DNA from 2 places in the Streptomyces sp. NPDC006691 genome. Region 1 is predicted to be linked to the other one. Evidence: predicted binding sites of a transcription regulator. Region 1 holds the regulator's gene; the other holds the start of a gene.

Region 1 (14,525 bases):
GCCGAGCGGGTCTACGCGATCGCCGCGGGCCTGGCCGATCTCGGGGTGCGGGCCGAGGAGCGGGTCGCGCTCGCCTCCTCCACCCGCGTCGAGTGGATCCTGGCCGACCTCGGGGTGATGTGCGCCGGGGCCGCCACGACCACGATCTACCCCTCCACCAACGCCGAGGAGTCGGCGTTCATCCTGGCCGACTCCGAGAGCCGGGTCCTGATCGCCGAGGACGCGGCCCAGCTGGCCAAGGCCCGCGAGCGGCGCGCCGAGCTGCCGGAGCTGAGGCACGTCGTCGTCATCGACCCGGCCGGGGCCGAGGCGGCCGAGGGCGACCCGGAGGGCTGGGTGCTCACCCTCGCCGACCTGGAGGCGCGCGGCGCGGCCCACCTGGAGAAGAACCCCGAGGCGGTCAAGGAGCGGATCGCGGCCATCACCGCCGACCAGCTCGCCACCCTCATCTACACCTCCGGCACCACCGGCCGCCCCAAGGGCGTACGGCTGCCGCACGACAACTGGTCGTACATGGCCCGGGCCACCGTGGCGACCGGTCTCATCACCGCCGACGACGTCCAGTACCTGTGGCTGCCGCTCGCGCACGTCTTCGGCAAGGTGCTGACCTCTGGCCAGATCGAGGTCGGGCACGTCACGGCGGTCGACGGCCGGATCGACAAGATCATCGAGAACCTGCCGGTGGTCCAGCCCACCTACATGGCGGCCGTGCCCCGCATCTTCGAGAAGGTCTACAACGGCGTCGCGAGCAGGGCCCGTGAGGCCGGCGGCGCCAAGTACAAGGTCTTCCAGTGGGCGGCCGGGGTGGCCCGCGAGTACGCGAAGGTCAGCCAGGACAACTTCCGCCGCACCGGCCGGCCCGGGGCACCGTTCGCCCTGGCGGCCAAGCACAAGGTCGCCGACGCCCTCGTCTACAGCAAGATCCGCGAGGCGTTCGGCGGCCGGCTGCGGGCCTGCGTCTCCGGCTCGGCGGCGCTCGCGCCCGACATCGGCTTCTTCTTCGCCGGCGCCGGCATCCACATCCTGGAGGGCTACGGCCTCACCGAGTCCTCGGCCGCCTCCTTCGTGAACCCGGGCGAGGCCTACCGCACCGGCACCGTCGGCAAGCCGCTGCCCGGCACCGAGGTGCGGATCGCGGACGACGGCGAGATCCTGCTGCGCGGCCCCGGCATCATGGAGGGCTACCACCGGCTGCCCGAGAAGACCGCCGAGGTCCTGGAGTCCGACGGCTGGTTCCACACCGGTGACATCGGCGAGCTGTCCGTGGACGGCTATCTGCGCATCACCGACCGCAAGAAGGACCTCATCAAAACCTCCGGCGGCAAGTACATCGCGCCCGCCGAGGTCGAGGGCCAGTTCAAGGCGGTCTGCCCGTTCGTCTCCAACATCCTGGTGCACGGTGCCGACCGGAACTTCTGCACCGCCCTCATCTCGCTCGACGAGCCCACGATCCTCGGCTGGGCCAAGGAGCAGGGCATCGAGGGCGGGTACGCCGAGGTCGTGGCGGCCCCGCGGACACTGGAGCTGGTCGACGGCTACGTCAAGCGCCTCAACGAGGGCCTCCAGCGCTGGCAGACCATCAAGAAGTTCCGGCTGCTGCCCCGCGATCTCGACGTGGAGCACGGCGAGTTGACGCCCAGCCTCAAGCTGAAGCGCCCCGTCGTCGAGCGCGAGTACCGGGCCTTGATCGAGGAGATGTACGCGGGCTCCCGCGAGGCCTGAGCAACCGTCGGGGACCGCCGCGGGCCCGGCCGTCACGGATGGCGGCCGGGGCCGCCGCCCCGCCCGTCAGGGATTGCCGCGGGCCCGCTTCAGGGCCCGCAGCGCCTCCTCCAGCCGGGCCAGCTGCCGGCGCAGCTCGGCCGTCTCGCCGCGCCCGCCCCGGGCCAGCTCGTCCTCGATCGCGCCGAGCCGCGCGCCGATCTCGTCGAGCTGTTCCCGGTCGCCCGCCAGCATCCGCTCCAACTGCCGGTTCTTACGGTGCAGTTCGAGGAAGACCTGAACCTTGGCGCGCAGCACCCAGGGGTCGAAGGGCTTGGTGAGGAAGTCGGCCGCGCCGGTGGCATAGCCCCGGAAGGCATAGCCGTCGTCGCCGTCGGTGCCGGTCAGGAAGATGATCGGCACGTCCTTGGTCTGGTCGAGGCGTTTGATGTGGGAGGCCGTCTCGAAGCCGTCCATGCCGGGCATCCGCACATCGAGCAGGATCACCGCGAACCTCCGGCGCAGCAGTGCCTTCATCGCCTCCTCGCCCGAACGGGCGCGCACCAAGGGCTCGTTGAGCGATCCGAGTATGGCCTCCAGGGCGATCAGGTTGTCCTCCATGTCGTCGACGAGGAGGATGCCGGCGCCGTCCTGCGGGGGTGCCTGTGCGCTCATGCCGGCCGCCTCACGGAGTCGGTGATGGGGCTGCGGTCTCCCCGGCGCCGCTCTGCTGCCCGGGGACCGAGGGGGCCGGGCCGGCCTCCTCCCGGGCCGCGCCGTCGGGGTCCAGAAGGGCGCAGGCTACGCCGAGGAGGCGGTCCACGTCGACGGGCTTGGGCACGTAGGCGTTGGCGCCCTTCGCGATCGACCGCTCCCGGTCGCCGGGCATCGCCTTCGCGGTGAGCGCGATGATCGGCAGCTCGGCCCACCGCGGGCTGCGCCGGATCGCCTCGATCGTCTCGTAGCCGTCCATCTCCGGCATCATGATGTCCATCAGGACCAGCTCGATCCCGGCCTCGCGCTCCAGGGTCTCGATGCCCTCCCGCCCGTTCTCCGCGTACAGGACCGGCATGCCGACCCGGCCGAGCACATGGGTGAGGGCGAAGACGTTGCGGATGTCGTCGTCGACGATCAACACCCGCCGTCCGGGCAGGACGTGACCGGGCCGGCCGCTCCGCCACTCCTCCAGCCTGCTGGTGGTGGGCCAGTCGTCCTCCTGCTCGGGCAGCAGGACGTCCTCGCCGGAGAACCGGCCCGGGCCGTCGAAGACGGGCGCGGGTTCCGGCTGCTCCGGCTCGCCGAGTACGTGCCCGGGGTAGCGGACGGGGACGTACAGGGTGAAGGTGGAGCCCTGGCCCGGCTCGCTCTCGGCGACGATCCGGCCGCCGAGCAGCCCGGCGATCTCCCGGCTGATGGACAGGCCGAGGCCGGTGCCGCCGTACTTGCGGTTGGTGGTGCCGTCGGCCTGCTGGAACGCCTCGAAGATCACCGGCAGCTTCTCGTGCGCGATGCCGATCCCGGTGTCCTTGACGACGAACGCGACCAGGTCCTGGCCGTCGAGGGTGTCCTTGCACCGGTTGACGCGCAGCTCCACCCGGCCCGACGAGGTGAACTTGACGGCGTTGGAGAGGAGGTTGCGCAGGATCTGCTGGAGCCTCTGTTCGTCGCAGTACATCTCGCGCGGCACGTCCTCGCCCACGGCCAGCTCGAAGGCGAGGCCGCGGTCGAGGGTGACGGGGCGGAAGGTGGCGTGGACGTAGTCGAGGACCTTGATGAGCGGGAGCTGTTCGGGCCGTACGTCCATGCGGCCGGCCTCGATCTTCGACAGGTCCAGGATGTCGTTGATCAGCTGGAGCAGATCGGAGCCCGAGCGGTGGATCGTGGCGGCGAACTGCACCTCCTGCTCGGACAGATGGGCGTCCGGGTTGTCGGCGAGCAGCCGGGCGAGGATGAGCAGCGAGTTGAGCGGGGTGCGCAGCTCGTGCGACATGTTGGCCAGGAACTCCGACTTGTACTGGGAGCTGGTGGCGAGCAGCGCCGCCTTCTCCTCCAGGGCGGCATTGGAGCGCTGCAATTCGGCCTGCTGGCGCTGGAGTTCGTCCGAGCGTTCCTGGAGCTGGACGGCGAGCCGCTGGGACTCGCTGAGCAGCGACTCGGTGCGGGAGTTGGCGATGATCGTGTTGATCGCGACCCCGATGGTGTTCACGAACTGGTCGAAGAAGGCCAGGTGGACATCGGAGAAGCGGGAGAACGAGGCCAGCTCGATCACGCCGAGCAGCTTGTCCTCGAAGAGGATCGGGATGATGACGACACTGGCGGGCGCGGCCTCGCCCAGACCGGAGTTGATCTTGATGTAGTCCGGCGGGGCCTCTTCGAGCAGGATCCGCTTCTTCTCCAGGGCGGCCTGCCGCACCAGGCCGTGCCCCGGCATGCCGGTGGTGTCCACGGTCGCGCCCTGCGCCGCGCCGTACCCGGCGATGAAGGCGAGCCCCTTGGTGGTGCTGGTGGTGTGCGAGGGGGTGTCGTCGCCGTCGGGGTCGGCCAGGAAGAACGCGCCGTACTGCGCGTTCACCAGCGGGGTCAGCTCGCGCAGGATCAGATCGGCGACCTCCATCAGGTCCCGGTGGCCCTGCATGAGGCCGGCCAGCCGGGCCAGATTGGACTCCAGCCAGTCCTTGGCGCGGGTCGTCTCGCGCAGGTTCGACACCATCAGATTGATGTTGTCCTTCAGCTCGGACACCTCGCCCCGGGTCTCCACCGTGATCGAGCGCGACATGTCGCCCTGGGCCACCGCGGAGGCGACCTCGGCGATCGCGCGGACCTGGGTGGTGAGGTTCAGGGCGAGCTCGTTGACGTTGGTCGTCAGCCGCTTCCACGTCCCGTACACGGCCTCGACCCGCGCCTGGCCGCCGAGCTGCCCCTCCGAACCCACCTCGCGGGCCACCCGGGTGACCTCGGAGGAGAACGACGACAGCGTGTCCACCATCGTGTTGATGGTGGTCTTGAGCTCCAGGATCTCGCCGCGCGCGTCCACGTCGATCTTCTTCGACAGATCGCCCTGGGCCACCGCCGTGGCGACCTGCGCGATGTTGCGGACCTGTGAAGTGAGGTTGTCCGCCATGTAGTTGACGTTGTCGGTGAGGTCCTTCCAGACGCCCGACACCCCGAGCACCTGGGCCCGGCCGCCGAGCCGGCCGTCCGTGCCGACCTCGCGGGCGACCCGGGTCACCTCGTCGGCGAAGGCACGCAGCTGCTCCACCATCGTGTTGACGGTGTCCTTGAGCTCCAGGATCTCGCCCCGCGCGTCCACGGTGATCTTCTTCGACAGGTCGCCGTTGGCGACGGCGGTGGTGACCTGCGCGATGTTGCGCACCTGTGAAGTGAGGTTGGACGCCATGAAGTTGACGTTGTCGGTGAGGTCCTTCCAGACCCCGGACACGCCCCGCACCTGCGCCTGACCGCCGAGGTTGCCCTCGGTGCCGACCTCGCGGGCGACCCGGGTGACCTCGTCGGCGAAGGCGGACAGCTGGTCGACCATGGTGTTGATGGTGGACTTGAGCTCCAGGATCTCGCCCTTCGCCTCCACCGTGATCTTCTTGCCGAGGTCGCCCTGGGCCACGGCCGTCGACACCAGGGCGATGTTGCGGACCTGTGAAGTGAGGTTGTCCGCCATGAAGTTGACGTTCTCGGTCAGGTCCTTCCAGACGCCCGACACCCCGCGCACCTGGGCCCGCCCGCCGAGGTTGCCCTCGGTGCCGACCTCGCGGGCGACCCGGGTGACCTCGTCGGCGAAGGCGGACAGCTGGTCGACCATGGTGTTGATGGTGGACTTGAGCTCCAGGATCTCGCCCTGGGCATCGACGGTGATCTTCTGCGACAGGTCGCCGTTGGCGACGGCGGTGGTGACCTGCGCGATGTTGCGGACCTGCGAAGTGAGGTTCGAGGCCATGAAGTTGACGTTGTCGGTGAGGTCCTTCCAGACCCCGGACACGCCCCGCACCTGGGCCCGGCCGCCGAGCCGCCCCTCGGTGCCGACCTCGCGGGCGACCCGGGTGACCTCGTCGGCGAAGGCGGACAGCTGGTCCACCATCGTGTTCACGGTCAGCTTCAGTTCGAGCAGCTCACCGGTGGCCTCGACCGTGACCGTACGGGTCAGATCGCCCCGGGCCACCGCCGTGGTCACCGCCGCGATGTCCCGGACCTGCGCGGTCAGCCGCGCGGCCATGGTGTTCACGGCCTCCGTCACCGCGCGCCAACTCCCGCTCAGCCCCTGCGCCTTGGCCCGGCCGCCGAGCCGCCCCTCGGTGCCGACCTCGCGGGCGACCCGGGTCACCTCGCCGGTGAACAACGACAACTGGTCGACCATCGTGTTGACGGCCCGCCCGAGCCGGCGCAGGTCCCCCCGCAGCTGCCGGCTGCCGTCGTGCAGATCGACCCGCTGGGTCAGGTCGCCGCCCGCCACCGCGTCCAGGACCCGCGTCGCGTTCGCCGCCGGCACCACCAGGGCGTCGAGCAGCGTGTTCGCATGCCCGATGCCGGCGGTCCAGGCGCCCTGCCCGGGGCTGGCCGCGAGCCGTTCGTCGAGCCGCCCGTGCCGGACCACCTCGCGGCGCACCCGCGTCAGCTCGTCGGTGAAGTGCTGGTTGCGCGCGGCCACTTGATTGAACAGGGCCGCCAGCTCGGCCGGCAGGCCCTCGTGGACCTCCTGGAGCCGCACCCGGAAGTCGCCGTCCCGCAGCGCCGTCAGCGCGGCCAGGAGCGGACGCAGCTCGGCGGCGCGGACCCAGCCGTCCTCGTCCGGCGACATAGCACTGTCTCTGTTCATACGGGCCCACTTCGGTGACTCGGTGCTCATGCGCCCGCTCAGTCTGTCACTCTGTCGAAGCCGTGAGCGGCGCATTGCGAGAACCCGTCAGGAGCCGCACCGTGGGACCCTTGCCAGCCCAACGGGGCAGTGTGAACCGCCCCCAACTCCCATTCCCCGCAGCCCTGTCCGGCGAGGACGCGCGGGAGGCCCCGGCACGCACCGGAGCGCCGGTGAGCCCCCACAGCGCCTTCGCCGCCTGCCCCACCGCCCGCACCAGCCTCCCCGGCAACCCGCTCGCCCCCGGCGCCGCCCGGCGCTTCATACGCGCCGCGCTCGCCGACTGGGCCGGGCGCGACCCCCTCGACGCCGACCAAGTGGCCGTCTTCTCCGACGAGTTCGCCTACGAGGCGGCCGTCCTGGTCAATGAACTCGTCACCAACGCGGTCGTCCACGCCGGCACCACCGTCGACCTCCTGTGCCGCCTGGAGCGCGGCAGCACGACGGAGCCCACGGCCCTCGTCATCGAGGTCTCCGACCACCACCCCGCGCGCACGGTACGCGGTGCGCCGCGGCGCACCCGCGACGACCTCACCGCGCACGAGTGCGGCCGCGGTCTGCACGTCGTCGCGGCCCTCGCCGCACGCTGGGGGATCACGTACCGCACCGGACTCAAGACCGTCTGGGCGCGGTTGTGCCTGGACGCGGGCGAACCGCCCGAGCGGCACGGGCCAGCGCGTGACGAACGGCTCCAGCGCGGCCTGCGCGCCGCCGAGATCCTCGCCCCGGCCCCGCAGCCCGCCCCGCGCGGGGCCGACCGCGACTGGATCAACCGGGGCGCGCTCTCCTTCCTCGCCGAGGCCTCCGACCTGCTGGCCGGCCAGTTCGACGAGGACATGATCGCCGCCCTGGCGGGCCAGCTCCTGGTGCCCCGGCTCGCCGACTGGTGCGCGATCTGGCTCGACGAGGACGCGGGCGGCCCGCTCGCCGCGCCCCGCCTGGCCCGGGTCTGGCACGCGCGGGAAGCCGTCATCGCGCCGCTGCGGGCCGCCGTCGAGAAGGAACCGCCCCGGCTGCCCGCCGCCGCGCGCGGCGGCCCGGTGCCGATGCCCTGGCCGTGCGCCGCCGGACTGGGCGCGGACGGCGCGGCACTCGCGTACCGGCTCGTCGCGGGCGGCCGCGAGGTGGGCGCCCTGCTCCTCGGCCGGGCCGGCCCGGCGCACATCCCCGACGAGATCACCGGCCTGATCGAAGACTTCCTGCGCCGCGTCGCCCTCGCGATCGGCGCGGCCCGCCAGTACACCCGGCAGGCCACCATCAGCCGCATCCTCCAGCGCGGGCTGCTGCCCAGCCGGGTCGCCGAGATCCCCGGCGTCGACAGCGCCTTCGTCTACCAGCCCAGCAACGAGGCGCTGGCCGGCGGCGACTTCTACGACGTCTTCCCCGGCGCCGCGGGACGCTGGTGCTTCGCGCTCGGCGACGTCCAGGGCAGCGGCCCCGAGGCCGCCGTGATCACCGGCCTCGCCCGGCCCTGGCTGCGGCTGCTCGCCCGCGAGGGACACCCGGTGCACGAGGTCCTCGACCGCCTCAACCAGCTGCTCGTCGACGACGCCACCGAGGCGGCCGAGGCGGCGGTCCACCTCGCCACCGCCGAACCCCCCGTCGAGCCGACCACCCCCCTCGACCCCGCGGACGGCCGGCAGGCCCGCTTCCTTTCGCTCCTCTACGGGGAGCTGGTGCCGGACGCCGACGGCGGCTCGGTGCACTGCACCCTCGCCAGCGCCGGCCACCCGCTGCCCCTGCTGCTGCGGCCCGACGGCTCGGTGCGCCCGGCCGCCGCCCCGCAGATCCTGCTCGGTGTCGTCGAAGGCGCGCGCTACGAGAGCGAGAGCCTGCGCCTGACGCCCGGCGACACCCTGCTGTGCGTCACGGACGGGGTGACCGAGCGGCGCTCGGGACCGCGCATGTTCGACGACGCCGACGGGCTCGCCACCGTCCTGGCGGGCTGCACCGGCCTGACCGCGTCCGCGGTGGCCGGCCGCATCAAGCAGGCGGTGTACGACTTCGCCGACACCCCGCCCGCCGACGACCTGGCGCTGCTGGTGCTCCGGGTCGGCTGATCCGCTCCGGCTGCCCGAGCCGCCGACCCGGCGGGCGGCATCGGACGCCCGCGCGTGCCGGACAATGGGGGCATGCCTTCCGTACTGCCCGATGGTGAGCCCATGCCCGAGGACGGGTCGCTGCCCCGCCACGCCCTGGAGGGCGCGGGGGACCGGCCGCTCGGGTTCTACCTGCACGTTCCGTACTGTGCGACGCGCTGCGGCTACTGCGACTTCAACACGTACACGGCGAGCGAACTGGTCGGCAAGGGCGGTGTCCTGGCCTCCCGCGACAACTACGCCGACATGGTCGTCGAGGAGATCCGCCTCGCCCGCAAGGTGCTCGACGGCGACCCGCGCCCGGTGCGCACCGTCTTCGTCGGCGGCGGCACCCCGACCCTGCTCGCGGCGGCCGACCTGGTACGCATGCTGGCGGCGGTACGGGACGAGTTCGGCCTGGCCGAGGACGCGGAGGTCACCACCGAGGCGAACCCGGAGTCCGTGAACCCCGGGTACCTGGCGGAGCTGCGGGCCGGCGGATTCAACCGGGTCTCCTTCGGCATGCAGAGCGCCCGGCAGCACGTCCTGAAGGTCCTCGACCGTACGCACACGCCCGGCCGCCCGGAGGCGTGTGTGGCCGAGGCCCGTGCGGCGGGCTTCGACCACGTCAACCTGGACCTGATCTACGGCACGCCCGGCGAGAGCGACGAGGACTGGCGGGCCTCGCTCACCGCGGCCGTCGGCGCGGGCCCCGACCACATCAGCGCGTACGCCCTGATCGTCGAGGAGGGCACCCAGCTCGCCCGCCGCATCCGGCGCGGCGAGGTCCCGATGACGGACGACGACGAGCACGCGGACCGGTACCTGATCGCGGACGAGGTCCTCGGCGCGGCCGGGTACTCCTGGTACGAGGTCTCGAACTGGGCCACCACGCAGGCCGGCCGCTGTCTGCACAACGAGCTGTACTGGCGCGGGGCGGACTGGTGGGGGGCCGGTCCCGGGGCCCACAGCCACGTGGGCGGGGTGCGGTGGTGGAACGTCAAGCACCCCGGTGCGTACGCGGCGGCCCTGGCGTCCGGCCGCTCTCCCGGCGCGGGCCGGGAACTCCTGTCCCCCGAGGACCGCCGAGTGGAACGCATCCTCCTCGAACTCCGCCTCCGCGAGGGCTGCCCCCTGACCCTCCTCAACCCGGCGGGCCTGACGGCGGCGCGGGGCGCGGTGGAGGGGGGCCTGCTGGAGTCGGCCGCCTTCGCGGCGGGGCGAGCGGTGTTGACCCTGCGGGGTCGGCTGCTGGCCGACGCGGTGGTCCGGGACCTGGTCGACTGAGGGGGTTCCGCCTTTGCGGCCGGGCTTGGGGCGGGGGTGCGTCTGGCCTCCGGCCCGGGTGGCCGACCCGGCTTGCCCCCCGGGCCGGGGGCCCGGCTTCGCCCGGGCCGGGGTGCGGGGCGTCCGGGCCTCGGGGCGTGGGTGCCGATTGCGCAGTTCCCCGCGCCCCCAACCCCGTTCTCGTCCGTCCGTCGTGGGTGGCTGGTCGCGCCGTTCCCCGCGCCCCCAACCCCGCCGTCATCCGCGGACCGTGCTCGCTTCTCGCGCAGTTCCCCGCGCCCCTGTAGGTGACCCCGGACCCCTGGTCGCGCCCACCGCGGCGGAAGCCGCGCAATGTCACAGCCCCGCGCCCCTTAGCGGCACCGGTGCTGGAGCACCTTCAGCCCGTCCGGCGTTTGAGGACGAGCGCCGTTCAGGCGCGACACGGGGTCTGGGGCGGAGCCCCAGGGGGACCGGAACCGACCAACTCCGGGCAACGGGTCGGCGGGTGGGCAAACACCCCCAGGGCCGGGGACTGCCTACGGGGCCGTGACGAAGTCGATCAGGTGCTCCACCGAGCCGAGCAAGGACGGATCCAGGTCCTTGTACGACCGCACCCCCGAAAGGATCCGCTGCCACGCAGCCCCCGTGTTCTCGGGCCACCCCAACGCCCGGCACACCCCCGTCTTCCAGTCCTGCCCCCGCGGCACCACCGGCCACCCCGCGATCCCGACGGACGCCGGCTTCACCGCCTCCCACACATCGATGTAGGGGTGCCCGACGACCAGCACGTCAGGATGCGTCACGGACGCGGCGATACGGGACTCCTTCGAGCCCGGGACCAGGTGGTCCACCAGAACCCCGAGGCGCGCGTCCGGACCCGGCGCGAACTCGGCGACGATCGCGGGCAGGTCGTCGATGCCCTCCAGGTACTCGACGACCACGCCCTCGATGCGCAGATCGTCACCCCACACCCGCTCCACGAGCTCCGCGTCGTGCCGCCCCTCGACGTAGATCCGCCCGGCCCGCGCCACCCGCGCCCGCGCCCCGGGCACGGCCACCGACCCGGAGGCGGTACGTGCGGGACGCTGCGGGGCGGCCGCGGCGGAGGGGCGTACGAGGGTGACGACCTTGCCCTCCAGGAGGAAGCCGCGGGCCACGAGCGGGAAGACGCGGTGCTTGCCGAAGCGGTCCTCAAGGGTGACCGTCGGCCCCTCGGCCGTCTTCTCGCAGCGGATCACGGCCCCGCAGAATCCCGTGGAGACCTCCTCCACGACGAGGTCGGTCTCGGCGGGCACCTCGGGAACAGGGGCCTGCTTCTTCTTCCAGGGGGGCGTGAGATCAGGGCTGTAGCTGCGCATGGCCTCATTATTCCGGGGGGCCGGGACCGACGGACGTCCCCGGACACATCGGCATGGCGGCGCTACGACACCCCGAAGCGCGCGGCGAGCCGGTCCCGCTGGGCCCGTACGAACCCCGCGTCCACCACCGCCCCGTGCCCCGGCACGTACACCGCGCCCTCGCCGCCGAGCGAGAGCAGCCGGTCGAGCGCGGCCGGCCAGCGCGAGGGCACCGCGTCGGGGCCCGCCTGCGGCTCGCCCGACTCCTCGACGAGGTCGCCGCAGAAGACGATCTCCGGAGCGCCGCCGCTCGCCGGAACCAGGACCACGAGATCGTGCCCGCTGTGCCCGGGGCCCACATTGGCGAGCAGCACCTGACGGCCGCCCAGGTCGAGCGTCCACTCCCCGCTCACCGCGTGGTGCGGAAGCACCAGCAGATCGGCCGCCTCGGCCGCTTCCTCGGGGGGCACTCCGTGGCGCACGGCGTCCGAGCGCATCTCGTCGCCCCGCAGGGCCCGCTCGATGCCGACCGCCCCGTACACCTCGGCCCCGGCGAAGGCGGCCGTGCCCAGGACGTGGTCGAAGTGCGGGTGGGTGAGCGCGATGTGGGTCACACGGCGGCCGAAGAGGGCCTCGGCCCGGGCCCGGAGTTCGGCGCCCTCGCGGAGCGTCGCGCCGGTGTCGCACAGGAGCAGCGAGCTCTCGCCGGCGACCAGCGCGGCCGTCGCGTCCCAGCCAGGGAGCCGTCTGCGCCCGACGCCGTCACCGAGCCGCTCCCAGCCGAACTCTTCCCAACTGACGTCCATGACGCGACGCTATCCGCAATCAGGGGGCGACGTCGCACGGTAGCGTGGTCGGCCGCCCTTGCTAGGGGCGTACCGGTCGGCCGTACACTGGCCGGGGGATTGCTGGCACTCGTACACAGTGAGTGCCAAACGGACGGCAACTGGAGGTGTGCGCGATGCTCAGTGAACGCAGGCTTGAGGTGCTGCGCGCCATCGTCCAGGACTACGTCGGCACCGAGGAACCGGTGGGCTCCAAGGCCCTCACCGAGCGCCACGCGCTCGGCGTCTCCCCGGCGACCGTGCGCAACGACATGGCCGTCCTGGAGGAGGAGGGCTTCATCGCCCAGCCCCACACCAGCGCCGGCCGCATCCCGACGGACAAGGGCTACCGGCTCTTCGTCGACCGGCTCGCGGGCGTCAAGCCCCTGTCGTCGCCGGAGCGCCGCGCGATCCAGAACTTCCTGGACAGCGCGGTCGACCTGGACGACGTCGTGGCCCGTACGGTGCGGCTGCTCGCGCAGCTGACCCGGCAGGTCGCGGTCGTCCAGTACCCGTCGCTGACGCGGTCCACGGTGCGGCATGTGGAGCTTCTCTCACTCGCCGCGGCCCGGCTCATGCTGGTGCTGATCACGGACACCGGACGGGTCGAGCAGCGGATGGTCGACTGCCCGGCGCCGTTCGGCGAGGCCGCGCTCGCGGACCTGCGGGCCCGGCTCAACGCGAGAGTCGTGGGGCGCCGCTTCGCGGACGTGCCGCAGCTCGTGCAGGACCTGCCGGAGTCCTTCGAACCGGAGGACAGGGGAACCGTTTCGACGGTCCTCGCCACCCTCCTCGAAACCCTGGTCGAAGAGACCGAGGAGCGGTTGATGATCGGCGGCACCGCCAATCTCACCCGCTTCGGACACGACTTCCCGCTGACCATCAGGCCGGTGCTGGAAGCACTTGAGGAGCAGGTCGTGCTCCTCAAGCTGCTCGGCGAGGCCAAGGAATCGGGCATGACCGTACGCATCGGGCACGAGAACAACGCCCACGAGGGACTGAACTCCACGTCCGTCGTCTCGGTCGGCTACGGTTCCGGCGGCGAGGCGGTCGCCAAACTCGGCGTGGTCGGACCGACCCGCATGGATTACCCCGGAACGATGGGAGCGGTACGCGCAGTGGCACGTTACGTCGGACAGATCCTGGCGGAGTCGTAAGTGGCCACGGACTACTACGCCGTACTCGGCGTGCGCCGCGACGCATCACAGGACGAGATCAAGAAGGCGTTCCGGCGCCTCGCACGCGAACTCCACCCGGATGTGAATCCGGACCCGAAGACGCAGGAGCGCTTCAAGGAGATCAACGCCGCGTACGAGGTGCTGTCGGACCCGCAGAAGAAGCAGGTCTACGACCTCGGCGGGGACCCGCTGTCGTCGTCGGGCGGCGGCGGGGCCGGCGGCTTCGGCGCGGGCGGCTTCGGCAACTTCTCGGACATCATGGACGCCTTCTTCGGCACGGCATCCCAGCGCGGCCCGCGCTCGCGGACCCGCCGCGGCCAGGACGCCATGATCCGCCTGGAGATCGACCTCAACGAGGCGGCCTTCGGCACCACCAAGGAGATCCAGGTCGACACCGCCGTGGTGTGCACGACCTGTTCGGGCGAGGGCGCGGCCCCCGGCACCTCCGCGCAGACCTGTGACATGTGTCGCGGCCGCGGCGAGGTGTCCCAGGTCACCCGGTCCTTCCTCGGCCAGGTCATGACCTCCCGGCCCTGCCCGCAGTGCCAGGGCTTCGGCACCGTCGTCCCCACCCCGTGCCCGGAGTGCGCGGGCGACGGCCGGATCCGCTCGCGGCGCACGCTCACCGTGAAGATCCCGGCCGGCGTCGACAACGGCACCCGGATCCAGCTCGCGGGCGAGGGCGAGGTCGGCCCCGGCGGCGGCCCCGCCGGCGACCTGTACGTGGAGATCCACGAACTGCCGCACGACGTGTTCCAGCGCCGCGGCGACGACCTGCACTGCACGGTCACCATCCCCATGACGGCGGCCTCGCTCGGCACCAAGGTGCCGCTCCAGACGCTGGACGGCATGGAGGAGGTGGACATCCGCCCGGGCACCCAGTCCGGCCAGTCCATCCCGCTGCACACCCGCGGCATCACGCATCTGCGCGGCGGCGGCCGGGGCGACCTCATCGTGCACGTCGAGGTCCTGACCCCGAGCAAGCTGGACCCGCAGCAGGAGGACCTGCTGCGCCAGCTGGCCAAGCTCCGCGGCGAGGAGCGCCCCACGGGCCAGTTCCAGCCCGGCCAGCAGGGCCTGTTCTCCCGCCTGAAGGACGCGTTCAACGGCCGCTAGGCCGAGCAGTGAACGGCCGCCGGGCCGTGCGGAAGGGGCCACGGGATTCACCCCGTGGCCCCTTCCGTGTTCTCCGGGGTGTCCGTGTACCGGACACGTGACCGGCCTCACCACCGCGGACGGAAGAGACGATTCGGTACGGGAGCTACGTCGTGGCA
Region 2 (14,525 bases), on a different contig from region 1:
GGCCGGCACGTCCACCGTGTAGTCGACCGCGCAGTGGCCCGCGCAGCCGCCGAGCACGCGCACGCCGTTCTCCACTCGGTACGTCGATTCCGTCGGCTTCGCCTTGCCGCGGTAGGTGACCTCGCGGTGCACGGACACCTTCGCCAGGTCCTTCTTGCCGCGCACCCGGAAACCGTCCGAATTCCCGTCGATGCGTACCGCTGTGATCTGGTCCTTGACCGTCGCGTCGTCCTTGAACGTCTGGTCGTCCAGCGGGCCGCACGCGGCGACGCCGCCGGCCGCCAGGACGGTCAGGGCCACGGCCGCGGCGGAGCGGATTCGCAGTCGTGTGCTGGTCATGAAGGTCCCCCGGATGTGCGTCAGTTGGGGCGGTCCGTGGCTGCCCCTCTGATCACCAAGCTAGCCCCCATCCGCCTACCCGCACCATGGAGCCAGTACCACCTTCGATGGTTCGGAATTCCCTACCACCCTGGTTCGGGTGGTACGGAAACGCCGAGGGCGGCACCCCCTCGATGGGGAGTGCCGCCCTCGGCGCGCGTACAGCTGTGTACCGCTGTGGACCGCTGTGTACCGCTGCCTGCGTGGAGCTACTGAGCCGTGGCTCAGAAGTCCATGTCACCGCCCGGCATACCGCCCGGAGCGGCCGCGGCGGCCTTCTCCGGCTTGTCGGCGATGACGGCCTCGGTGGTGAGGAAGAGCGCCGCGATGGAGGCGGCGTTCTGGAGCGCGGAGCGCGTGACCTTCGCCGGGTCGATGATGCCCTCGGCGATCATGTCGACGTACTCACCGGTCGCGGCGTTCAGGCCGTGACCGACGGGCAGGTTGCGCACCTTCTCGACGATGACGCCGCCCTCAAGACCACCGTTGACGGCGATCTGCTTGAGCGGGGCCTCCAGGGCCAGCTTCACGGCCTTGGCGCCGGTCGCCTCGTCGCCCTCAAGCTCAAGCTTCTCGAACACCGCGGAGGCCTGGAGCAGGGCCACGCCACCACCGGCGACGATGCCCTCCTCGACGGCCGCCTTCGCGTTGCGAACGGCGTCCTCGATGCGGTGCTTGCGCTCCTTGAGCTCGACCTCGGTGGCGGCACCGGCCTTGATGACCGCAACACCGCCGGCGAGCTTCGCCAGGCGCTCCTGAAGCTTCTCGCGGTCGTAGTCGCTGTCCGAGTTCTCGATCTCGGCGCGGATCTGGTTGACGCGGCCCTGGACCTGGTCGCTGTCACCGGAGCCGTCGACGATCGTCGTCTCGTCCTTGGTGATGACGACCTTGCGGGCGCGGCCGAGCAGGTCGAGACCGGCGTTCTCCAGCTTGAGGCCGACCTCCTCGGAGATGACGGTGCCGCCCGTGAGGATGGCGATGTCACCGAGCATGGCCTTGCGGCGGTCGCCGAAGCCCGGAGCCTTGACGGCGACGGACTTGAAGGTGCCACGGATCTTGTTGACGACCAGGGTCGACAGGGCCTCGCCCTCGACGTCCTCGGCGATGATCAGCAGCGGCTTGCCGGACTGCATGACCTTCTCAAGGAGCGGCAGCAGGTCCTTGACCGAGCTGATCTTCGAGTTGACGATCAGGATGTACGGGTCGTCGAGCGACGCCTCCATACGCTCCATGTCGGTGGCGAAGTACGCCGAGATGTAGCCCTTGTCGAAGCGCATGCCCTCGGTGAGCTCAAGCTCAAGACCGAAGGTCTGCGACTCCTCGACGGTGATGACGCCTTCCTTGCCGACCTTGTCCATCGCCTCGGCGATGAGCTCGCCGATCTGGGTGTCGGCGGCGGAGATGGAGGCCGTGGAAGCGATCTGCTCCTTGGTCTCGACATCCTTGGCCTGCTCCAGGAGGGCGGCGGAGACGGCCTCGACGGCCTTCTCGATGCCGCGCTTCAGGGCCATCGGGTTGGCGCCGGCGGCGACGTTGCGCAGACCCTCGCGCACCAGGGCCTGAGCGAGGACGGTCGCGGTGGTCGTTCCGTCACCGGCGACGTCGTCCGTCTTCTTGGCGACTTCCTTGACCAGCTCGGCGCCGATCTTCTCGTACGGGTCCTCAAGCTCGATCTCCTTGGCGATGGAAACACCATCGTTGGTGATCGTGGGGGCGCCCCACTTCTTCTCAAGGACGACGTTGCGGCCCTTGGGGCCGAGGGTGACCTTGACGGCGTCGGCGAGCTGGTTCATCCCGCGCTCGAGACCGCGCCGTGCCTCCTCGTCGAACGCGATGATCTTGGCCATGTGAAGTGGTCCTCCCGGACAGGGGTGGCGTTCTTCGTGGATCGCGCCGGTGCCCGCGACGGACGGCCTGCATCCCTTGTGGTTCCTTGCCCCACGCGGTCTGCGGACCTCACTGACCCGATCCAAGTTCTGTCACTCTCACTGGGAGAGTGCTAAGCCCAATGATTAGCACTCGGCCCCTGCGAGTGCAAGCGAGTCTCTGGAACCGGGTGCCTTCTCTTCGGGCTGCCGCACGGGGTCTTCGGGGTGCCCTACTGGTGCCTCACGGGCCCCCGGCCCCGGTTTCCGGCGGGGCTCCGCCCCCGCGCCCCGGCTGGATCGGTTCGGCCGCGGACCGTGCGTGGTTGTTCGCGCCCACCGTGACGAAGCCCCGCACATGTCCCTGCCCCGCGCCCCTAAAGGTGACCCAGCGCCCCGCCACCTCGCGCCCACGTGGCGAAACCGCACATAATGACTGCCCCGCGCCCCCAACACCCCGTTCCCGCCCGCGGACCGTGCGTGGCTGATCGCGCAGTTCCCCGCGCCCCTGAAGGTGACCCAGCACCCCGCCACCTCGCGCCCACGCGGCGAAACCGCACATGATGACTGCCCCGCGCCCCCAACACCCCGTTCCCGCCCGCGGACCGTGCGTGGCTGTTCGCGCAGTTCCCCGCGCCCCTGAAGGTGACCCAGCGCCCCGCCGCCCTCGCGGCGATGCCGCGCACATGCCACAGCCCCCGCAATCCTGTAGGCGAGTCAGCACCCCACCGTTCGCGCTCGCCGCGGTGGAGCCGGGCCGCAGCGGGGCCGGGGGTGCTCGAAGGGGGCCACCCTCTCGGGTGGCCCCCTTCAAGTTTGCTTGCGTCGCTGGTCGATCGCGCCGAGATCAGACGGCGAGCTTGACCATGTCCGCCTGCGGACCCTTCTGGCCCTGCGAGATCTCGAACTCGACTCGCTGACCTTCTTCAAGGGTGCGGTAACCGTCCATCTGGATCGCGCTGTAGTGGACGAAAACATCCGCACCACCGTCGACCGCGATGAAGCCGTACCCCTTCTCCGCGTTGAACCACTTGACGGTGCCCTGAGCCATGCCTAACTCCCCTATTACTGGCCCTTGCACGGGACCACACTTCGCGGACCCGGGTCAGACCTGCACCCTCCGACAGGAGAGGGTGTGCGCCGGAACGCGTCGACCGCGGCTGAATGTATCTGTCCAACTGCCCTCTGCAACAGGTCAATCGGACGAGAATTCCGGGCACGCACGGGGAGCGGAATGCCATTTATTCTGCATTCCGGGGCAAGTCGGGCCGGACAAAGCGCACTTACTGCGCAAAGGGCTCTCACACTTTGACCCCATGTTGTCGCGTTCTCATATGCACTTGGCACTCGAAGCGAAGGGGCTTCCCCAACTCTACCCCGCTCAACCATGTTGAATTGCCCCCTCCGCTTCTCGTGCGGAGGGGGCAACTCAGGGGCAACTCAAGAGCAACTCCGAGTACGACTCGGGTTAAACGCGGCGCGGCTCAGCCGCCCGCGACGGCCGGGATGATCGAGACGCCGGCGCCCTCGGGGGTGGCGGTCTCCAGGCCCTGCTCGAAGCGCACGTCGTCGTCGTTGACGTACACGTTGACGAAGCGGCGCAGCTTGCCCTGGTCGTCCAGGACGCGGGCGGCGATGCCCGTGTGGTTCTTCTCCAGGTCGGCGAGGACCTCGGCGAGGGTGGTGCCCTCGGCGGCGACCTCGGCCTTGCCGTCGGTGTAGGTGCGCAGGATCGTGGGGATGCGGACGTTCACGCTCATGGTTCGGTGCTCCTAGTCGATCAGCAGTGGCTCAGTGGGCGAGGCCCGCGTCGCGGAAGGCGTCCAGGCTCGGGCGGATGGTCGCGGTCGCCTGGGACGTGGCGGCCACCGCGTCCAGCGTCTTGAGCCCGTCACCGGTGTTGAGCACGACCGTGGTGAGCGACGGGTCGAGGAGGCCGGCCTCGATGAGCTTCTTGGTGACGCCGACCGTCACACCGCCCGCGGTCTCCGCGAAGATGCCCTCGGTGCGGGCGAGCAGCTTGATGGCGTCGACGATCTGCTCGTCGTTCACGTCCTCCACGGCACCGCCGGTGCGGCGCGCGATGTCCAGGACGTACGGGCCGTCCGCCGGGTTGCCGATGGCGAGCGACTTGGCGATGGTGTCCGGCTTCTGCGGGCGCACGACGTCGTGACCGGCCTTGAAGGCGGTCGACACCGGGGAGCAGCCCTCGGCCTGCGCGCCGAAGATCTTGTACGGCTTGTCCTCGACCAGGCCGAGCTTGATCAGCTCCTGGAGACCCTTGTCGATCTTGGTGAGCTGGGAGCCGGAGGCGATCGGGATGACCAGCTGGTCCGGCAGCCGCCAGCCGAGCTGCTCGCAGATCTCGTACGCCAGCGTCTTGGAACCCTCGCCGTAGTACGGACGCAGGTTCACGTTGACGAAGCCCCAGCCCTCGCCCAGCGGGTCGCCGATGAGCTCGGAGCAGAACCGGTTCACGTCGTCGTAGTTGCCCTCGATGCCGACGAGCTCGCCGCCGTACACCGCGGCCATGACGACCTTGCCCTGCTCCAGGTCGTGCGGGATGAACACGCAGGAGCGGAAGCCGGCCCGCGCGGCGGCGGCGCCGACCGCGCCGGCCAGGTTTCCGGTGGAGGAGCAGGAGAGCGTGGTGAAGCCGAAGGCGCGGGCGGCCTCCAGGGCCTGGGCGACGACGCGGTCCTTGAAGGAGTGCGTCGGGTTGCCGGAGTCGTCCTTGACGAACAGCTTGCCGGGCTCGACGCCCAGCTCTCGGGCCAGGTTCTCGGCCTTGACGAGCTTGGTGAAGCCCGGGTTCAGGTTCGGCTTGTCGGCGACGTCCGCGGGGACGGGCAGCAGCGGGGCGTAACGCCAGATGTTCTCGGGGCCGGCCTCGATCTGCTTGCGCAGCGCCTCGGGGTCGCCGAGCGGCAGGTCATAGGCCACTTCGAGCGGTCCGAAACACAGTTCGCAGGCGAAAATCGGCCCGAGTTCGAAACGCTGGCCGCACTCGCGGCAGGAGAGTCCGGATGCCGGACCGAGGTCGACGGCGGTGCGGGTTTCAACAGTCTGAGCAGACATGGAGGGGAGGCCCTTTCTCCTCATCTTCCTCATGACGAACTTCGCCATGAGACGGATTTGGCACCTTCCCTAGCCGGTGGCCTCGTGTCCGGACCGTGTCGTGACCGACGCGATCGACGAGAACCGACTGGAGGGTTGCCGGGGCTTCAACGGGCCGTATCCCTCTGCCCCTCTGGATGAGCGGTATTCGATTGTCAGCGTGACGACGACCCCCGACATGCGACGGTCATCCGCGTTGTTCAAGACTGTAACCGAAGCCCTGGACGGTTGAGATAGTCGTCCGAACCGCGAGATGGATCACACAAGGAGGCCAGGAGCCGTGCTGGAAGAGGTGGAACGCTGGCTGAGCAGGCGTTCCTGGGCCGCGGCCGAGCGACCGATCGAGCGGATCCTGGCCGCGAAGCACCGCACGGGGACCACGGTCAGTGTGGTCCTGCCCGCCTTGGACGAGGAGGGCACGGTCGGTGAGATCGTGGCCGCGATCCGGCGCGAGCTGATGACGGAGGCCGTGCCGCTGGTCGACGAGCTGGTGGTCGTCGACTCCGGTTCCACCGACCGTACGGCCGAGGTCGCGGCGAAGGCCGGCGCCCGGGTCGTGCACCGCGACGCGATCCTGCCCCGCCTCCCGGCGCTGCCCGGCAAGGGCGAGGTGCTGTGGCGCTCGCTGCTCGTGACCAGCGGCGACATCGTGTGCTTCATCGACGCCGACCTGAAGGACTTCGACGCCGGGTTCGTCTCCGGCATCGTCGGACCGCTCCTGACCGACCCGGACGTGGCGTTCGTCAAGGCGATGTACGACCGCCCCTTCGGGACCGGGGCCGGCCAGGGCGGCCGGGTCACCGAGCTGGTGGCGCGCCCGCTGCTCAATCTGCACTGGCCCCAACTGGCCGGAATCGTCCAGCCGTTGGGCGGCGAGTACGCGGCCCGGCGCTCGCTCCTTGAGCGGCTGCCCTTCCCCGTCGGGTACGGCGTGGAGCTCGCGCTGCTGGTGGACGCGCTGCACACGGTGGGCCTGGACGCGCTGGCCCAGGTCGACGTGGGCGTGCGCAAGCACCGCCACCAGGACGGGCAGGCGCTCGGCCGGATGGCCGCCGCGATCTACCGCACCGCGCAGTCGCGGCTGTCGCGCGGCCATCTCGTCCGGCCCGAGCTGACCCAGTTCGAGCGGGGCGAGCACGGCTTCGTACCGCGGACATACGCGGTGGACACCGAGGAGCGGCCGCCGATGCGGGAGATCGAGGAGTACGCGGTCCACCGCGCGGCCTAGGCGGCGTGGTCCACCGCGCGGCCCGGGCGGCGTGGTCCGCCGCGCGGCCCGGGCGGCCGCGGCTTCGGCCGGGTCAGCGCGCGGCCCCGGCGGACTCTCGGGGGTGGAGGGCCTCGCGCAGGGCGCGTACCTGGTCGGTGAGGTTGCGTTCGCTGATCCGGGCCCCGGGGAAGAGGAGGTCGAAGCCGTGGACGGCGCCGGGGACCTGGACGAGTTCGGTGGTGACGCCGGCGGCGGACAGGCGGGCGGCGTAGTCGCGGCCCTCGTCGCGCAGCGGGTCGATCTCGGCCACGGCGATGTAGGCGGGCGGCAGGCCGCTGAGATCGGTGGCGCGGATCGGGAAGGCGTACGGGTCGGCGTGGCCGTCCTTCGCGTAGTACCGCACGGCCCGTTCCAGCGCGGCCCGGTCGAAGACCGGGGTATCGGTGAACTCCCGTGCCGAGGCGGTGGTGAGACCGCCGTCCACGCTGGGGTAGGTCAGGGACTGGAAGAGCAGGTGCGGACCCGCCTGGTCGCGGGCGCGGAGCACGGTGGAGGCGGCGATGTTCCCGCCGGCGCTGCCGCCGGCCAGCGCGATGCGTGTGGGGTCCGCGCCGAGTTCGGCCGGGTTGTCGGCGATCCAGGTCAGAGCGGCGTAGGCGTCGTCGGCCGCGGCCGGGTAGGGGTGTTCGGGGGCGAGGCGGTAGTCGACGGAGACGACGACGGCGTGGGCGTCGCGGGCGTAGCGCAGGGAGCGTCCCTCTTCGGCCTCGGGGGATCCGTAGGTGAAGGCACCACCGTGTATGTAGAGGATCATCGGCAGGTCCTCGGTGGTGTCCGGGCGGTAGACACGCAGTCGCAGTGGCCCTGCGGGGCCGGGGATGTACAGGTCTCGCACCTCGACCCGGTCGTCGACGGGGGTGTCGGGGTGTGCGCGCAGCAGGGCGTAGCGCTGGGGGTCGGCGAGGACGGCGTCCAGGCCACGGACGGGGAAGACGCCGGTGTCGGCGGTGTCGAGCAGGGTCTGGATCTCGGGATCCACAGCGGGGACGGTCATGGCTGGATGAGCACCTTCCGGGTGTTCGACCGGGTGCTGCCCGGCCTGATGTGCGGAACTGATCTCAGTCTCTGCCGATCACGAGCGGCCCAGAAGTGGCCCGAGAGTCACTATGTGCAACTATCGGGCCATGACTGTGGCGACTCCGCATCTTGTGGCCGTGCTGGCTCTCGCACCGGTGGTGGCCTTCGACCTGAGCATCCCGGCCCAGATGCTGGCCGCGGTCGAGACCCGCGCGGGCACGGCGGCCTACGAGGTGCGCACCCTCACCCCGGACGGCTCCCCCGTACCGACGGTGAACGGGTACGGCGTCACACCGCAGGGCGACCTGTCCCTGCTGGAGCACGCCGACACGGTGATCGTCGCCGGCACCCGCTGCCCGGAGGTACTGGACGGCGGCACGGTGGCCGCCCCCGTCGCCGAAGCGCTGCGCCGTGCGGCCCGGCGCCGTGCCCGGGTGGTGTCCCTGTGCACCGGCTCGTTCGTGCTCGCGGCCGCCGGCCTGCTGGAGGACCGCCGGGCCGCGACCCACTGGCGCTACGCGCAGCAGTTCAGGCGGCTCTTCCCCGCGGTCGACCTCGACACCGACCCGCTCTACATCGCCGATCGCGGGATCCTGACGTCGGCCGGCGGCGCGGCCGCCATCGACCTGTGCCTGCACCTGGTCAGGGAGGACCACGGCAGTTCCGTGGCGAACCGGGTGGCGCGGTACAACGTCGTCGCGCCCATGAGGGACGGAGGGCAGGCGCAGTACGTCGAGCACCCGGTCCGGGAGGACGCGGGCACCTCGACGGCCCGGGCGCGGACGCTGATGACGGAACACCTGGATCGGCGGCTTTCCCTCCAGGACCTCGCGGCCCACTGCCACATGAGCGTACGGACCTTCACCAGGCGCTTCCGGCAGGAGACGGGACTCTCCCCGGCCGAGTGGCTCGCCTCGGCCCGCCTGGCCCACGTCCGCCATCTGCTGGAGTCGACCGAACTGCCCGTCGACGACATCGCCGCCCGGGCCGGCCTGGGCAGCGGCGCCAACCTGCGGCAGCACATGCGCACCGCCCTGGACATCACCCCGTCCGCCTACCGGCGGGCATTCCGCTCGGCCACCCCCGCCTCCGCACGGCCCCTCTCCGAGGACGAGCGGGCCCGGTGGCGGAGGGGGTGGCCGGTTCCTTCCCATGGGGGTGGGCGTACGGGTGTTTGAGGTAATGCGGGGCGGGCTAGGTTCCGCAATATGGTCACCGCGCAGGAAACTCCCCGGGCTCAGGTCCTCGTCGCCTCCAACCGAGGCCCCGTTTCGTACACCCTGAAGGACGACGGGTCCCTCGAATCCAAGCGGGGCGGGGGCGGGCTGGTCTCCGGGCTCAGCGCGATCGGCTCCGACGTGGACTCGGTGTGGGTGTGTGCCGCGCTCGGCGAGGGCGACCGCGCGGCCGTACGGCAGGGCGTGGGCGAGCAGGGCGTCCGGATGCTGGACATCGACCCCGAGGTGTTCGCCGACGCGTACAACGGCATCGCTAACTCGGTGCTGTGGTTCGTCCAGCACATGCTGTACCAGATCCCGCTGGAACCGGTCTTCGACGCGGAGTTCCGGCGGCAGTGGGCGTCGTACGAGGCGTACAACCGGGCCTTCGCCGAGGCGCTGGCGGCCGAGGCGGCGGACGGGGCGCGGGTCCTGGTGCAGGACTACCACCTGGCGCTGGTGCCGGGCATGCTCCGCGAGCTCCGGCCCGACCTGCGCATCGGCCACTTCTCGCACACGCCGTGGGCGCCGGTGGACTACTTCCGGATGCTGCCCGACGACATCGCCGAGCAGCTGCTGCGCGGGATGCTGGGGGCCGACCGGCTCGGGTTCCTCACCCGGCGGTGGGCGTCGGCGTTCCTGGACTCGGTGGCGGGCGTGCTGCCCGCGGAGGCGGGCGAGGTGTCCGGGCCCGACGCGCAGGGGCGCCGCTTCTTCCGGCACGGGGCGGCCGGGGGGTCCGGTGGGTCCGGTGGGTCCGGTGGGTCCGGTGGGTCCGGTGGGCAGGAGCGTACGACGGAGATCGCCGTGCACTCGCTCGGCGCGGACGGCGACTTCCTGCGGAAGCGGTCGCACGAGGCCGATGTCGAGGACCGGATGGCGGCCCTGCGCGAGCAGATCGGGGCGGGCCGCAAGACGATCGTGCGGGTCGACCGCACCGAGCTGTCCAAGAACATCGTGCGCGGGCTGCTCGCCTACCGGCATCTGCTCGACACGCACCCCGAGTGGCGCGAGCGCGTCGTGCACGTCGCGTTCGCGTACCCCTCGCGGCAGGACCTCGCGGTGTACCGGGACTACACGGCTGAGGTCGCCCGGGTCGCCGAGGAGATCAACTCCCTTTACGGAACGCCTGGTTGGACCCCGGTCGTGCTGCACGTCCAGGACGACTTCGCGCGCTCCCTCGCGGCGTACCGGCTCGCGGACGTCGCCCTCGTGAATCCCGTCCGCGACGGCATGAACCTCGTCGCGAAGGAAGTCCCGGTGGTCTCCGACGCGGGCTGTGCGCTCGTGCTCTCGCGGGAGGCGGGGGCGTGGGCGGAGCTGGGGGACGACGCGCTGGTCGTGAACCCGTACGACGTGACGGGGACGGCGTCGGCGCTGCACGCGGCGCTGTCCCTGCCGGAGGGGGAACGGGCCGAGCGCACGAAGCGGTTGGCGGCGGCCGGCACGGCGCTGCCGCCCCGGCGGTGGTTCCTGGACCAGCTGGAGGCGCTGGGGGGCTAGGGCCTGCCTGGGCGCCGCCCTCGACCCCGGAGGGCGCGCGGCGGGCTACAGGTGCTGGGCCAGGGCTACAGGTGCTGGGCAAGGGCTGTCAGGAACGCCGTTACCGCTGCGGGCCCGTTCAGGGAGAGGTCGGCCCGCTCGGCCAGTTCGGGGATCACCGTGTCCGCCGCCACCAGCAGCCCCGGGGTGCCGTCCGAACGGAGCTTCTCGACGGCGGCGAAGGCGGGGAGGTCGCCGAGGTCGTCGCCCGCGTACAGGACGGACTCGGCGCCCACCTCGCGCAGGTACGCCGCGAGCGCCACCCCCTTGTCCATGCCGGGGGGCCTCAACTCAAGGACCATGCGGCCGGGTTCGAGGACCAGGCCGTGCCGGGCGGCCAGCTGTGCGAGAGGGTCGCGCAGGGCTTCGAAGGCGGCCTGGGGGTCGGCGGCCCGGCGGGTGTGGACGGCCACGGCCTGGCCCTTCTCCTCCACCCACGTGCCGCGCCAGGCCCCGTGCGATTCCAGGAACCCGGGGAGTTCCGCGCGGGCGGCGGCGACGCCGGGGTGGGGCGCGGGGGTGTGGACGGTGCCGGTGACCGCGTCCCAGCGCTCGGCGCCGTAGTGGCCCAGGACCACCAGGTGCTCCAGGCCGGGTACGCCGGCGAAGCCCCCGTAGCGGACGGCCACACCGGCCGGGCGGCCGGTGATCACGGCCACGGAGGCCACGTGCGGGGCGAGCGCGGCGAGCGCGGGTACGGCGTCGGGGTGGGCCCGGGCCAGCTCGGGGTCGGCGACGATCTCTGCGAGCGTGCCGTCGAAGTCGATGGCCACGACGGCCTTCTCGGGCCGCGCGAGGATCGCCGCGAGGCCGTCACGGCCGGACGGGGTGGCGGGGGTCGGCAGGGGTTCCGGTTGGCTTCCCATGCGGGTGACCCTATCGGGGAGCCGGCCGGTGGCGGACGGGGGCACGTGTGGCGCAACGGGGCGTGGGGCCCGGCGCCGGCCCGTCCGGCTCGGCTCTGGTCAGCGCCGCCCGCGTTGTTCGTCGCGGATCCGGCGGAGGCGGTTGACCGTGACCGGGTCGTGGGACAGGGCGCGGGTGTCGTCGAGGAGGGCGTTGAGGAGCTGGTAGTAGCGGGTGGGCGACACCCCGAGCTCCTCGCGGATGGCCCGTTCCTTGGCGCCGGGTGTGGACCAGGCCTGCGCTTCCATCCGGAGGACGGCGCGGGCGCGGGCGTCCAGGTCGTCGTCTGCCATGCCGCCCACGGTAGCCGCCCCGGGCCCCGGAGGCGCGGGTGACTGGGGCTCTGCCCCGGACCCCGGAGGCGGACGTGGCTGGGGCTCCGCCCCGGACCCCGGAGGCGGACGTGGCTGGGGCTCCGCCCCGGACCCCGGAGGCGGACGTGGCTGGGGCTCCGCCCCGGACCCCGGAGGCGCGGCCTCGTCTGCGTCCTTCGTGCTTCGTCCGCAGGCCGTGCGGGGCTGGTCGCGCAGTTCCCCGCGCCCCTAAACCCGTTTACGTCCTCGCACCGTGGGTGGTTGTTCGCGCAGTTCCCCGCGCCCCTAAAGGCCCCTGTCGGCTGCGGACCACGGTCGCTTCTCGCGCAGTTCCCCGCGCCCCTGGCCGTACCGGTGCTGGGGCACCTACAGCCCGTCATGGGGGTCCCCCTGGCCCTTAAGGCCTTGGGGGAGATTGAGGACGAGCGCCGTCCAGGCGCGAACGGGGGTGCAGGGGGCGGAGCCCCCGCAGGGGTCTGGGGCGCAGCCCCAGGGCTCAGCTCACCCAACCCGCCGCACGGGCGGGCGGGTGGGCAAACCCCCGGGGTCTGGGGCGCAGCCCCAGGGAGCCGGAACCCAACCGACCCCGAGCCACGGGCGGGCGGGTGGGAAAACCCCCCGGGGTTCGGGGCCGGGGGCCCCGAGGAAGCCAGGGCTATTCGGCGTTCTCCGCGTCCAGCGCCACCTTCGCGATGTCCTGCAGAACCGCCTTCGGCGACCCCCCGGGCGCCACAGCCGTACCGATCTTCTTCTTCACCGTCTCGCTCACCTTCGGCCACGACGTCTTGCCGACCGGCGGCAGCTCGGACGTCGGCAGTGCGGCCAGGAACGGCTTCAGCTCCTTGTGCTTGGCGTCCGCCGCCATCGCCGAGGACGCCGACACCGTGGACGGCAGCAGGTCGTACTGGTCGGCGAACCTGAGCACGTTGTCGTCGGAGAACGTGAAGTCCAGGAACTTGCCGATCTGCGCCCGGTGCCCGCCCTGCTTGAAGCCCATGATCCAGTCGGCGACACCCATCGCCGCCTTGGCCTGGCCGTTGGGGCCGGGCAGCGGGACCATGCCGAACTTGATGCCCTTCTTCTTCGCCTGCTCCATCAGCGAGGGGTGGCCGTTCAGCATGCCGACCTCCCCCTTCGCGAACGCGTCGAACGCGGCCTGCCGGTTCAGCTTGGCGGGGGCGACCGGCCCGGTCAGTTCGGGCTCGACCAGGTTGGTCTTCAGCCAGTCGAAGGTCTGGATGTTCTCGGGCGAGTCGATGTCGTAGCCGTCGACGGTGTTGGTGTAGCCGCCGTTGCCGCTGAGCATCCACATCATTGTCTCGGCCTGTGCCTCCTCGCTGCCGAGCGGCAGCGCGAAGGGGGTCTTCACCCCCTTGGCCTTGAGCGCCTTGGCGTCGGACGCGATCTCGGCCCAGGTGGTGGGCGCCTTGATGTGGGCCTGGTCGAAGAGCGTCTGGTTGTAGAAGAGCAGCCGGGTGGAGGCCACGAACGGCATGCCGTACTGAACGCGCTTGACGTTGCCCGCGTCCGCGAGCGGGGAGAGGAAGTTGGCCTCGACGGGGATCGAGAGCAGCTGGTCGACGCTGTAGAGCTTGCCGCTCGCCGCGTAGTCGGAGTACGCGCCGATCTGCGCGATGTCGGGGGCGTTGCCCGCCTTCACCATCTCGGCGACCTTGGCGTCGACCACGTCCCAGGAGAAGACCTGGACGTCGACCTTGATGTTCGGGTTCTTCTTCTCGAAGTCGGCCACCACGTCGTGCCAGTACGTCTTCGTGGTGTTGCCGCCGGCTATGTCGTAGTCGGCGGCCACCAGCTTGAGGGTGACGTCACCGGACCCGCTCTGCCCGCCACATCCCGAGAGCACTGCCGTCATACCGAATGCGGCAACCGCCGCGGTCAAGCCCAAGAAGCGCCTGCGCACGCGCTATCCCACCCTCGTTGTGATCCTGGCGGATCCAGCCGGTCCCCCGTGACGTCCTGTATTGAGCTGCGATTTTCCCTCATACGGGGGAATGAGGTCTACACCAGTCGCATATCGCTTCCGCAACGCCCGGAGCAAGAGTACATTGGGAAACTTTCAGCGCAGAAAGCGCTTTCTCTTTCTTCCGGCGAGTGGACTAGACCTTTAGTGGGTGTTGGCGCGAGACTGTCCTCCGTGAGACACGTCATCGCCCTGGATGTGGGCGGCACCGGGATGAAAGCCGCCCTGGTCGGGGCGGACACCGCGCTGTCCGGGGACACTGCCCCCAGCCCCCCCAGGCTGCTGCACGAGGCGCGCAGGCCCACCGGCAGGGAGCGCGGGGCCGAAGCCGTGGTCGAGTCGATCCTCGCCTTCGCCGAGGATCTGCGGGCGTACGGCGAGGAGCACCTGGGCGAGAGCGCGGTGGCGGCCGGTGTGGCCGTGCCCGGCATCGTCGACGCCGAGAACGGGATCGCCGCGTACTCCGCGAACCTGGGCTGGCAGGACGTACCGATGCGGCGGCTGCTCAGCGAGCGGCTGCACGGGGTACCGGTCGCGCTCGGCCACGACGTGCGCACCGGCGGTCTGGCCGAGGGCCGCGTCGGCGCGGGCCGGGGCGCGGACCGCTTCCTGTTCGTGCCGCTCGGCACCGGGATCGCGGGCGCCATCGGCATCGACGGCCGGGTCGAGCCGGGCGCGCACGGCTTCGCCGGGGAGATCGGCCACATCGTCGTACGCCCCGGCGGCGTCGCCTGCCCGTGCGGCCAGCGGGGCTGTCTTGAGCGCCTCGCCTCGGCCTCCGCGGTGTCGCTGGCCTGGGCCGAGGCCAGCGGCGACCCGGCCGCGGACGCCGCCGACTGCGCCAAGGCCGTCGAGTCGGGCGACCCCCGCGCGATCGCCGTGTGGCGCGACGCGATCGAGGCGCTCGCCGACGGTCTG

Evidence for each region. Region 1 encodes HrcA, which represses chaperone genes, less so after heat shock. Its sites were predicted from a motif close to TTNGCACTCNGNNNNNCNGAGTGCNAA; they were not measured.
Region 2: a site for HrcA is predicted at 2,355-2,381, ahead of groL (chaperonin GroEL). Genes of this name have one in related genera too.

The regions. Positions count from the first base shown of each region.
Region 1 is NZ_JBIAGW010000003.1:431,382-445,906, reverse strand. It holds gene ACFYNP_RS08810 (AMP-dependent synthetase/ligase) at 1-1,722, shown strand, start outside; gene ACFYNP_RS08805 (two-component system response regulator) at 1,789-2,376, opposite strand; gene ACFYNP_RS08800 (HAMP domain-containing protein) at 2,387-6,508, opposite strand; gene ACFYNP_RS08795 (SpoIIE family protein phosphatase) at 6,628-8,625, shown strand; gene hemW (radical SAM family heme chaperone HemW) at 8,698-9,930, shown strand; gene ACFYNP_RS08785 (DUF3097 domain-containing protein) at 10,449-11,270, opposite strand; gene ACFYNP_RS08780 (MBL fold metallo-hydrolase) at 11,333-12,055, opposite strand; gene hrcA (heat-inducible transcriptional repressor HrcA) at 12,211-13,230, shown strand; gene dnaJ (molecular chaperone DnaJ) at 13,231-14,367, shown strand.
Region 2 is NZ_JBIAGW010000010.1:114,125-128,649, reverse strand. It holds gene ACFYNP_RS22540 (DUF4097 family beta strand repeat-containing protein) at 1-339, opposite strand, end outside; gene groL (chaperonin GroEL) at 603-2,225, opposite strand; gene ACFYNP_RS22530 (cold-shock protein) at 3,091-3,294, opposite strand; gene ACFYNP_RS22525 (MoaD/ThiS family protein) at 3,728-4,003, opposite strand; gene thrC (threonine synthase) at 4,035-5,321, opposite strand; SAM riboswitch class I at 5,339-5,504, opposite strand; gene ACFYNP_RS22515 (glucosyl-3-phosphoglycerate synthase) at 5,641-6,588, shown strand; gene ACFYNP_RS22510 (alpha/beta hydrolase) at 6,662-7,624, opposite strand; gene ACFYNP_RS22505 (GlxA family transcriptional regulator) at 7,755-8,825, shown strand; gene ACFYNP_RS22500 (trehalose-6-phosphate synthase) at 8,856-10,367, shown strand; gene otsB (trehalose-phosphatase) at 10,433-11,272, opposite strand; gene ACFYNP_RS22490 (DUF3263 domain-containing protein) at 11,372-11,605, opposite strand; gene ACFYNP_RS22485 (extracellular solute-binding protein) at 12,282-13,499, opposite strand; gene ACFYNP_RS22480 (ROK family protein) at 13,782-14,525, shown strand, end outside.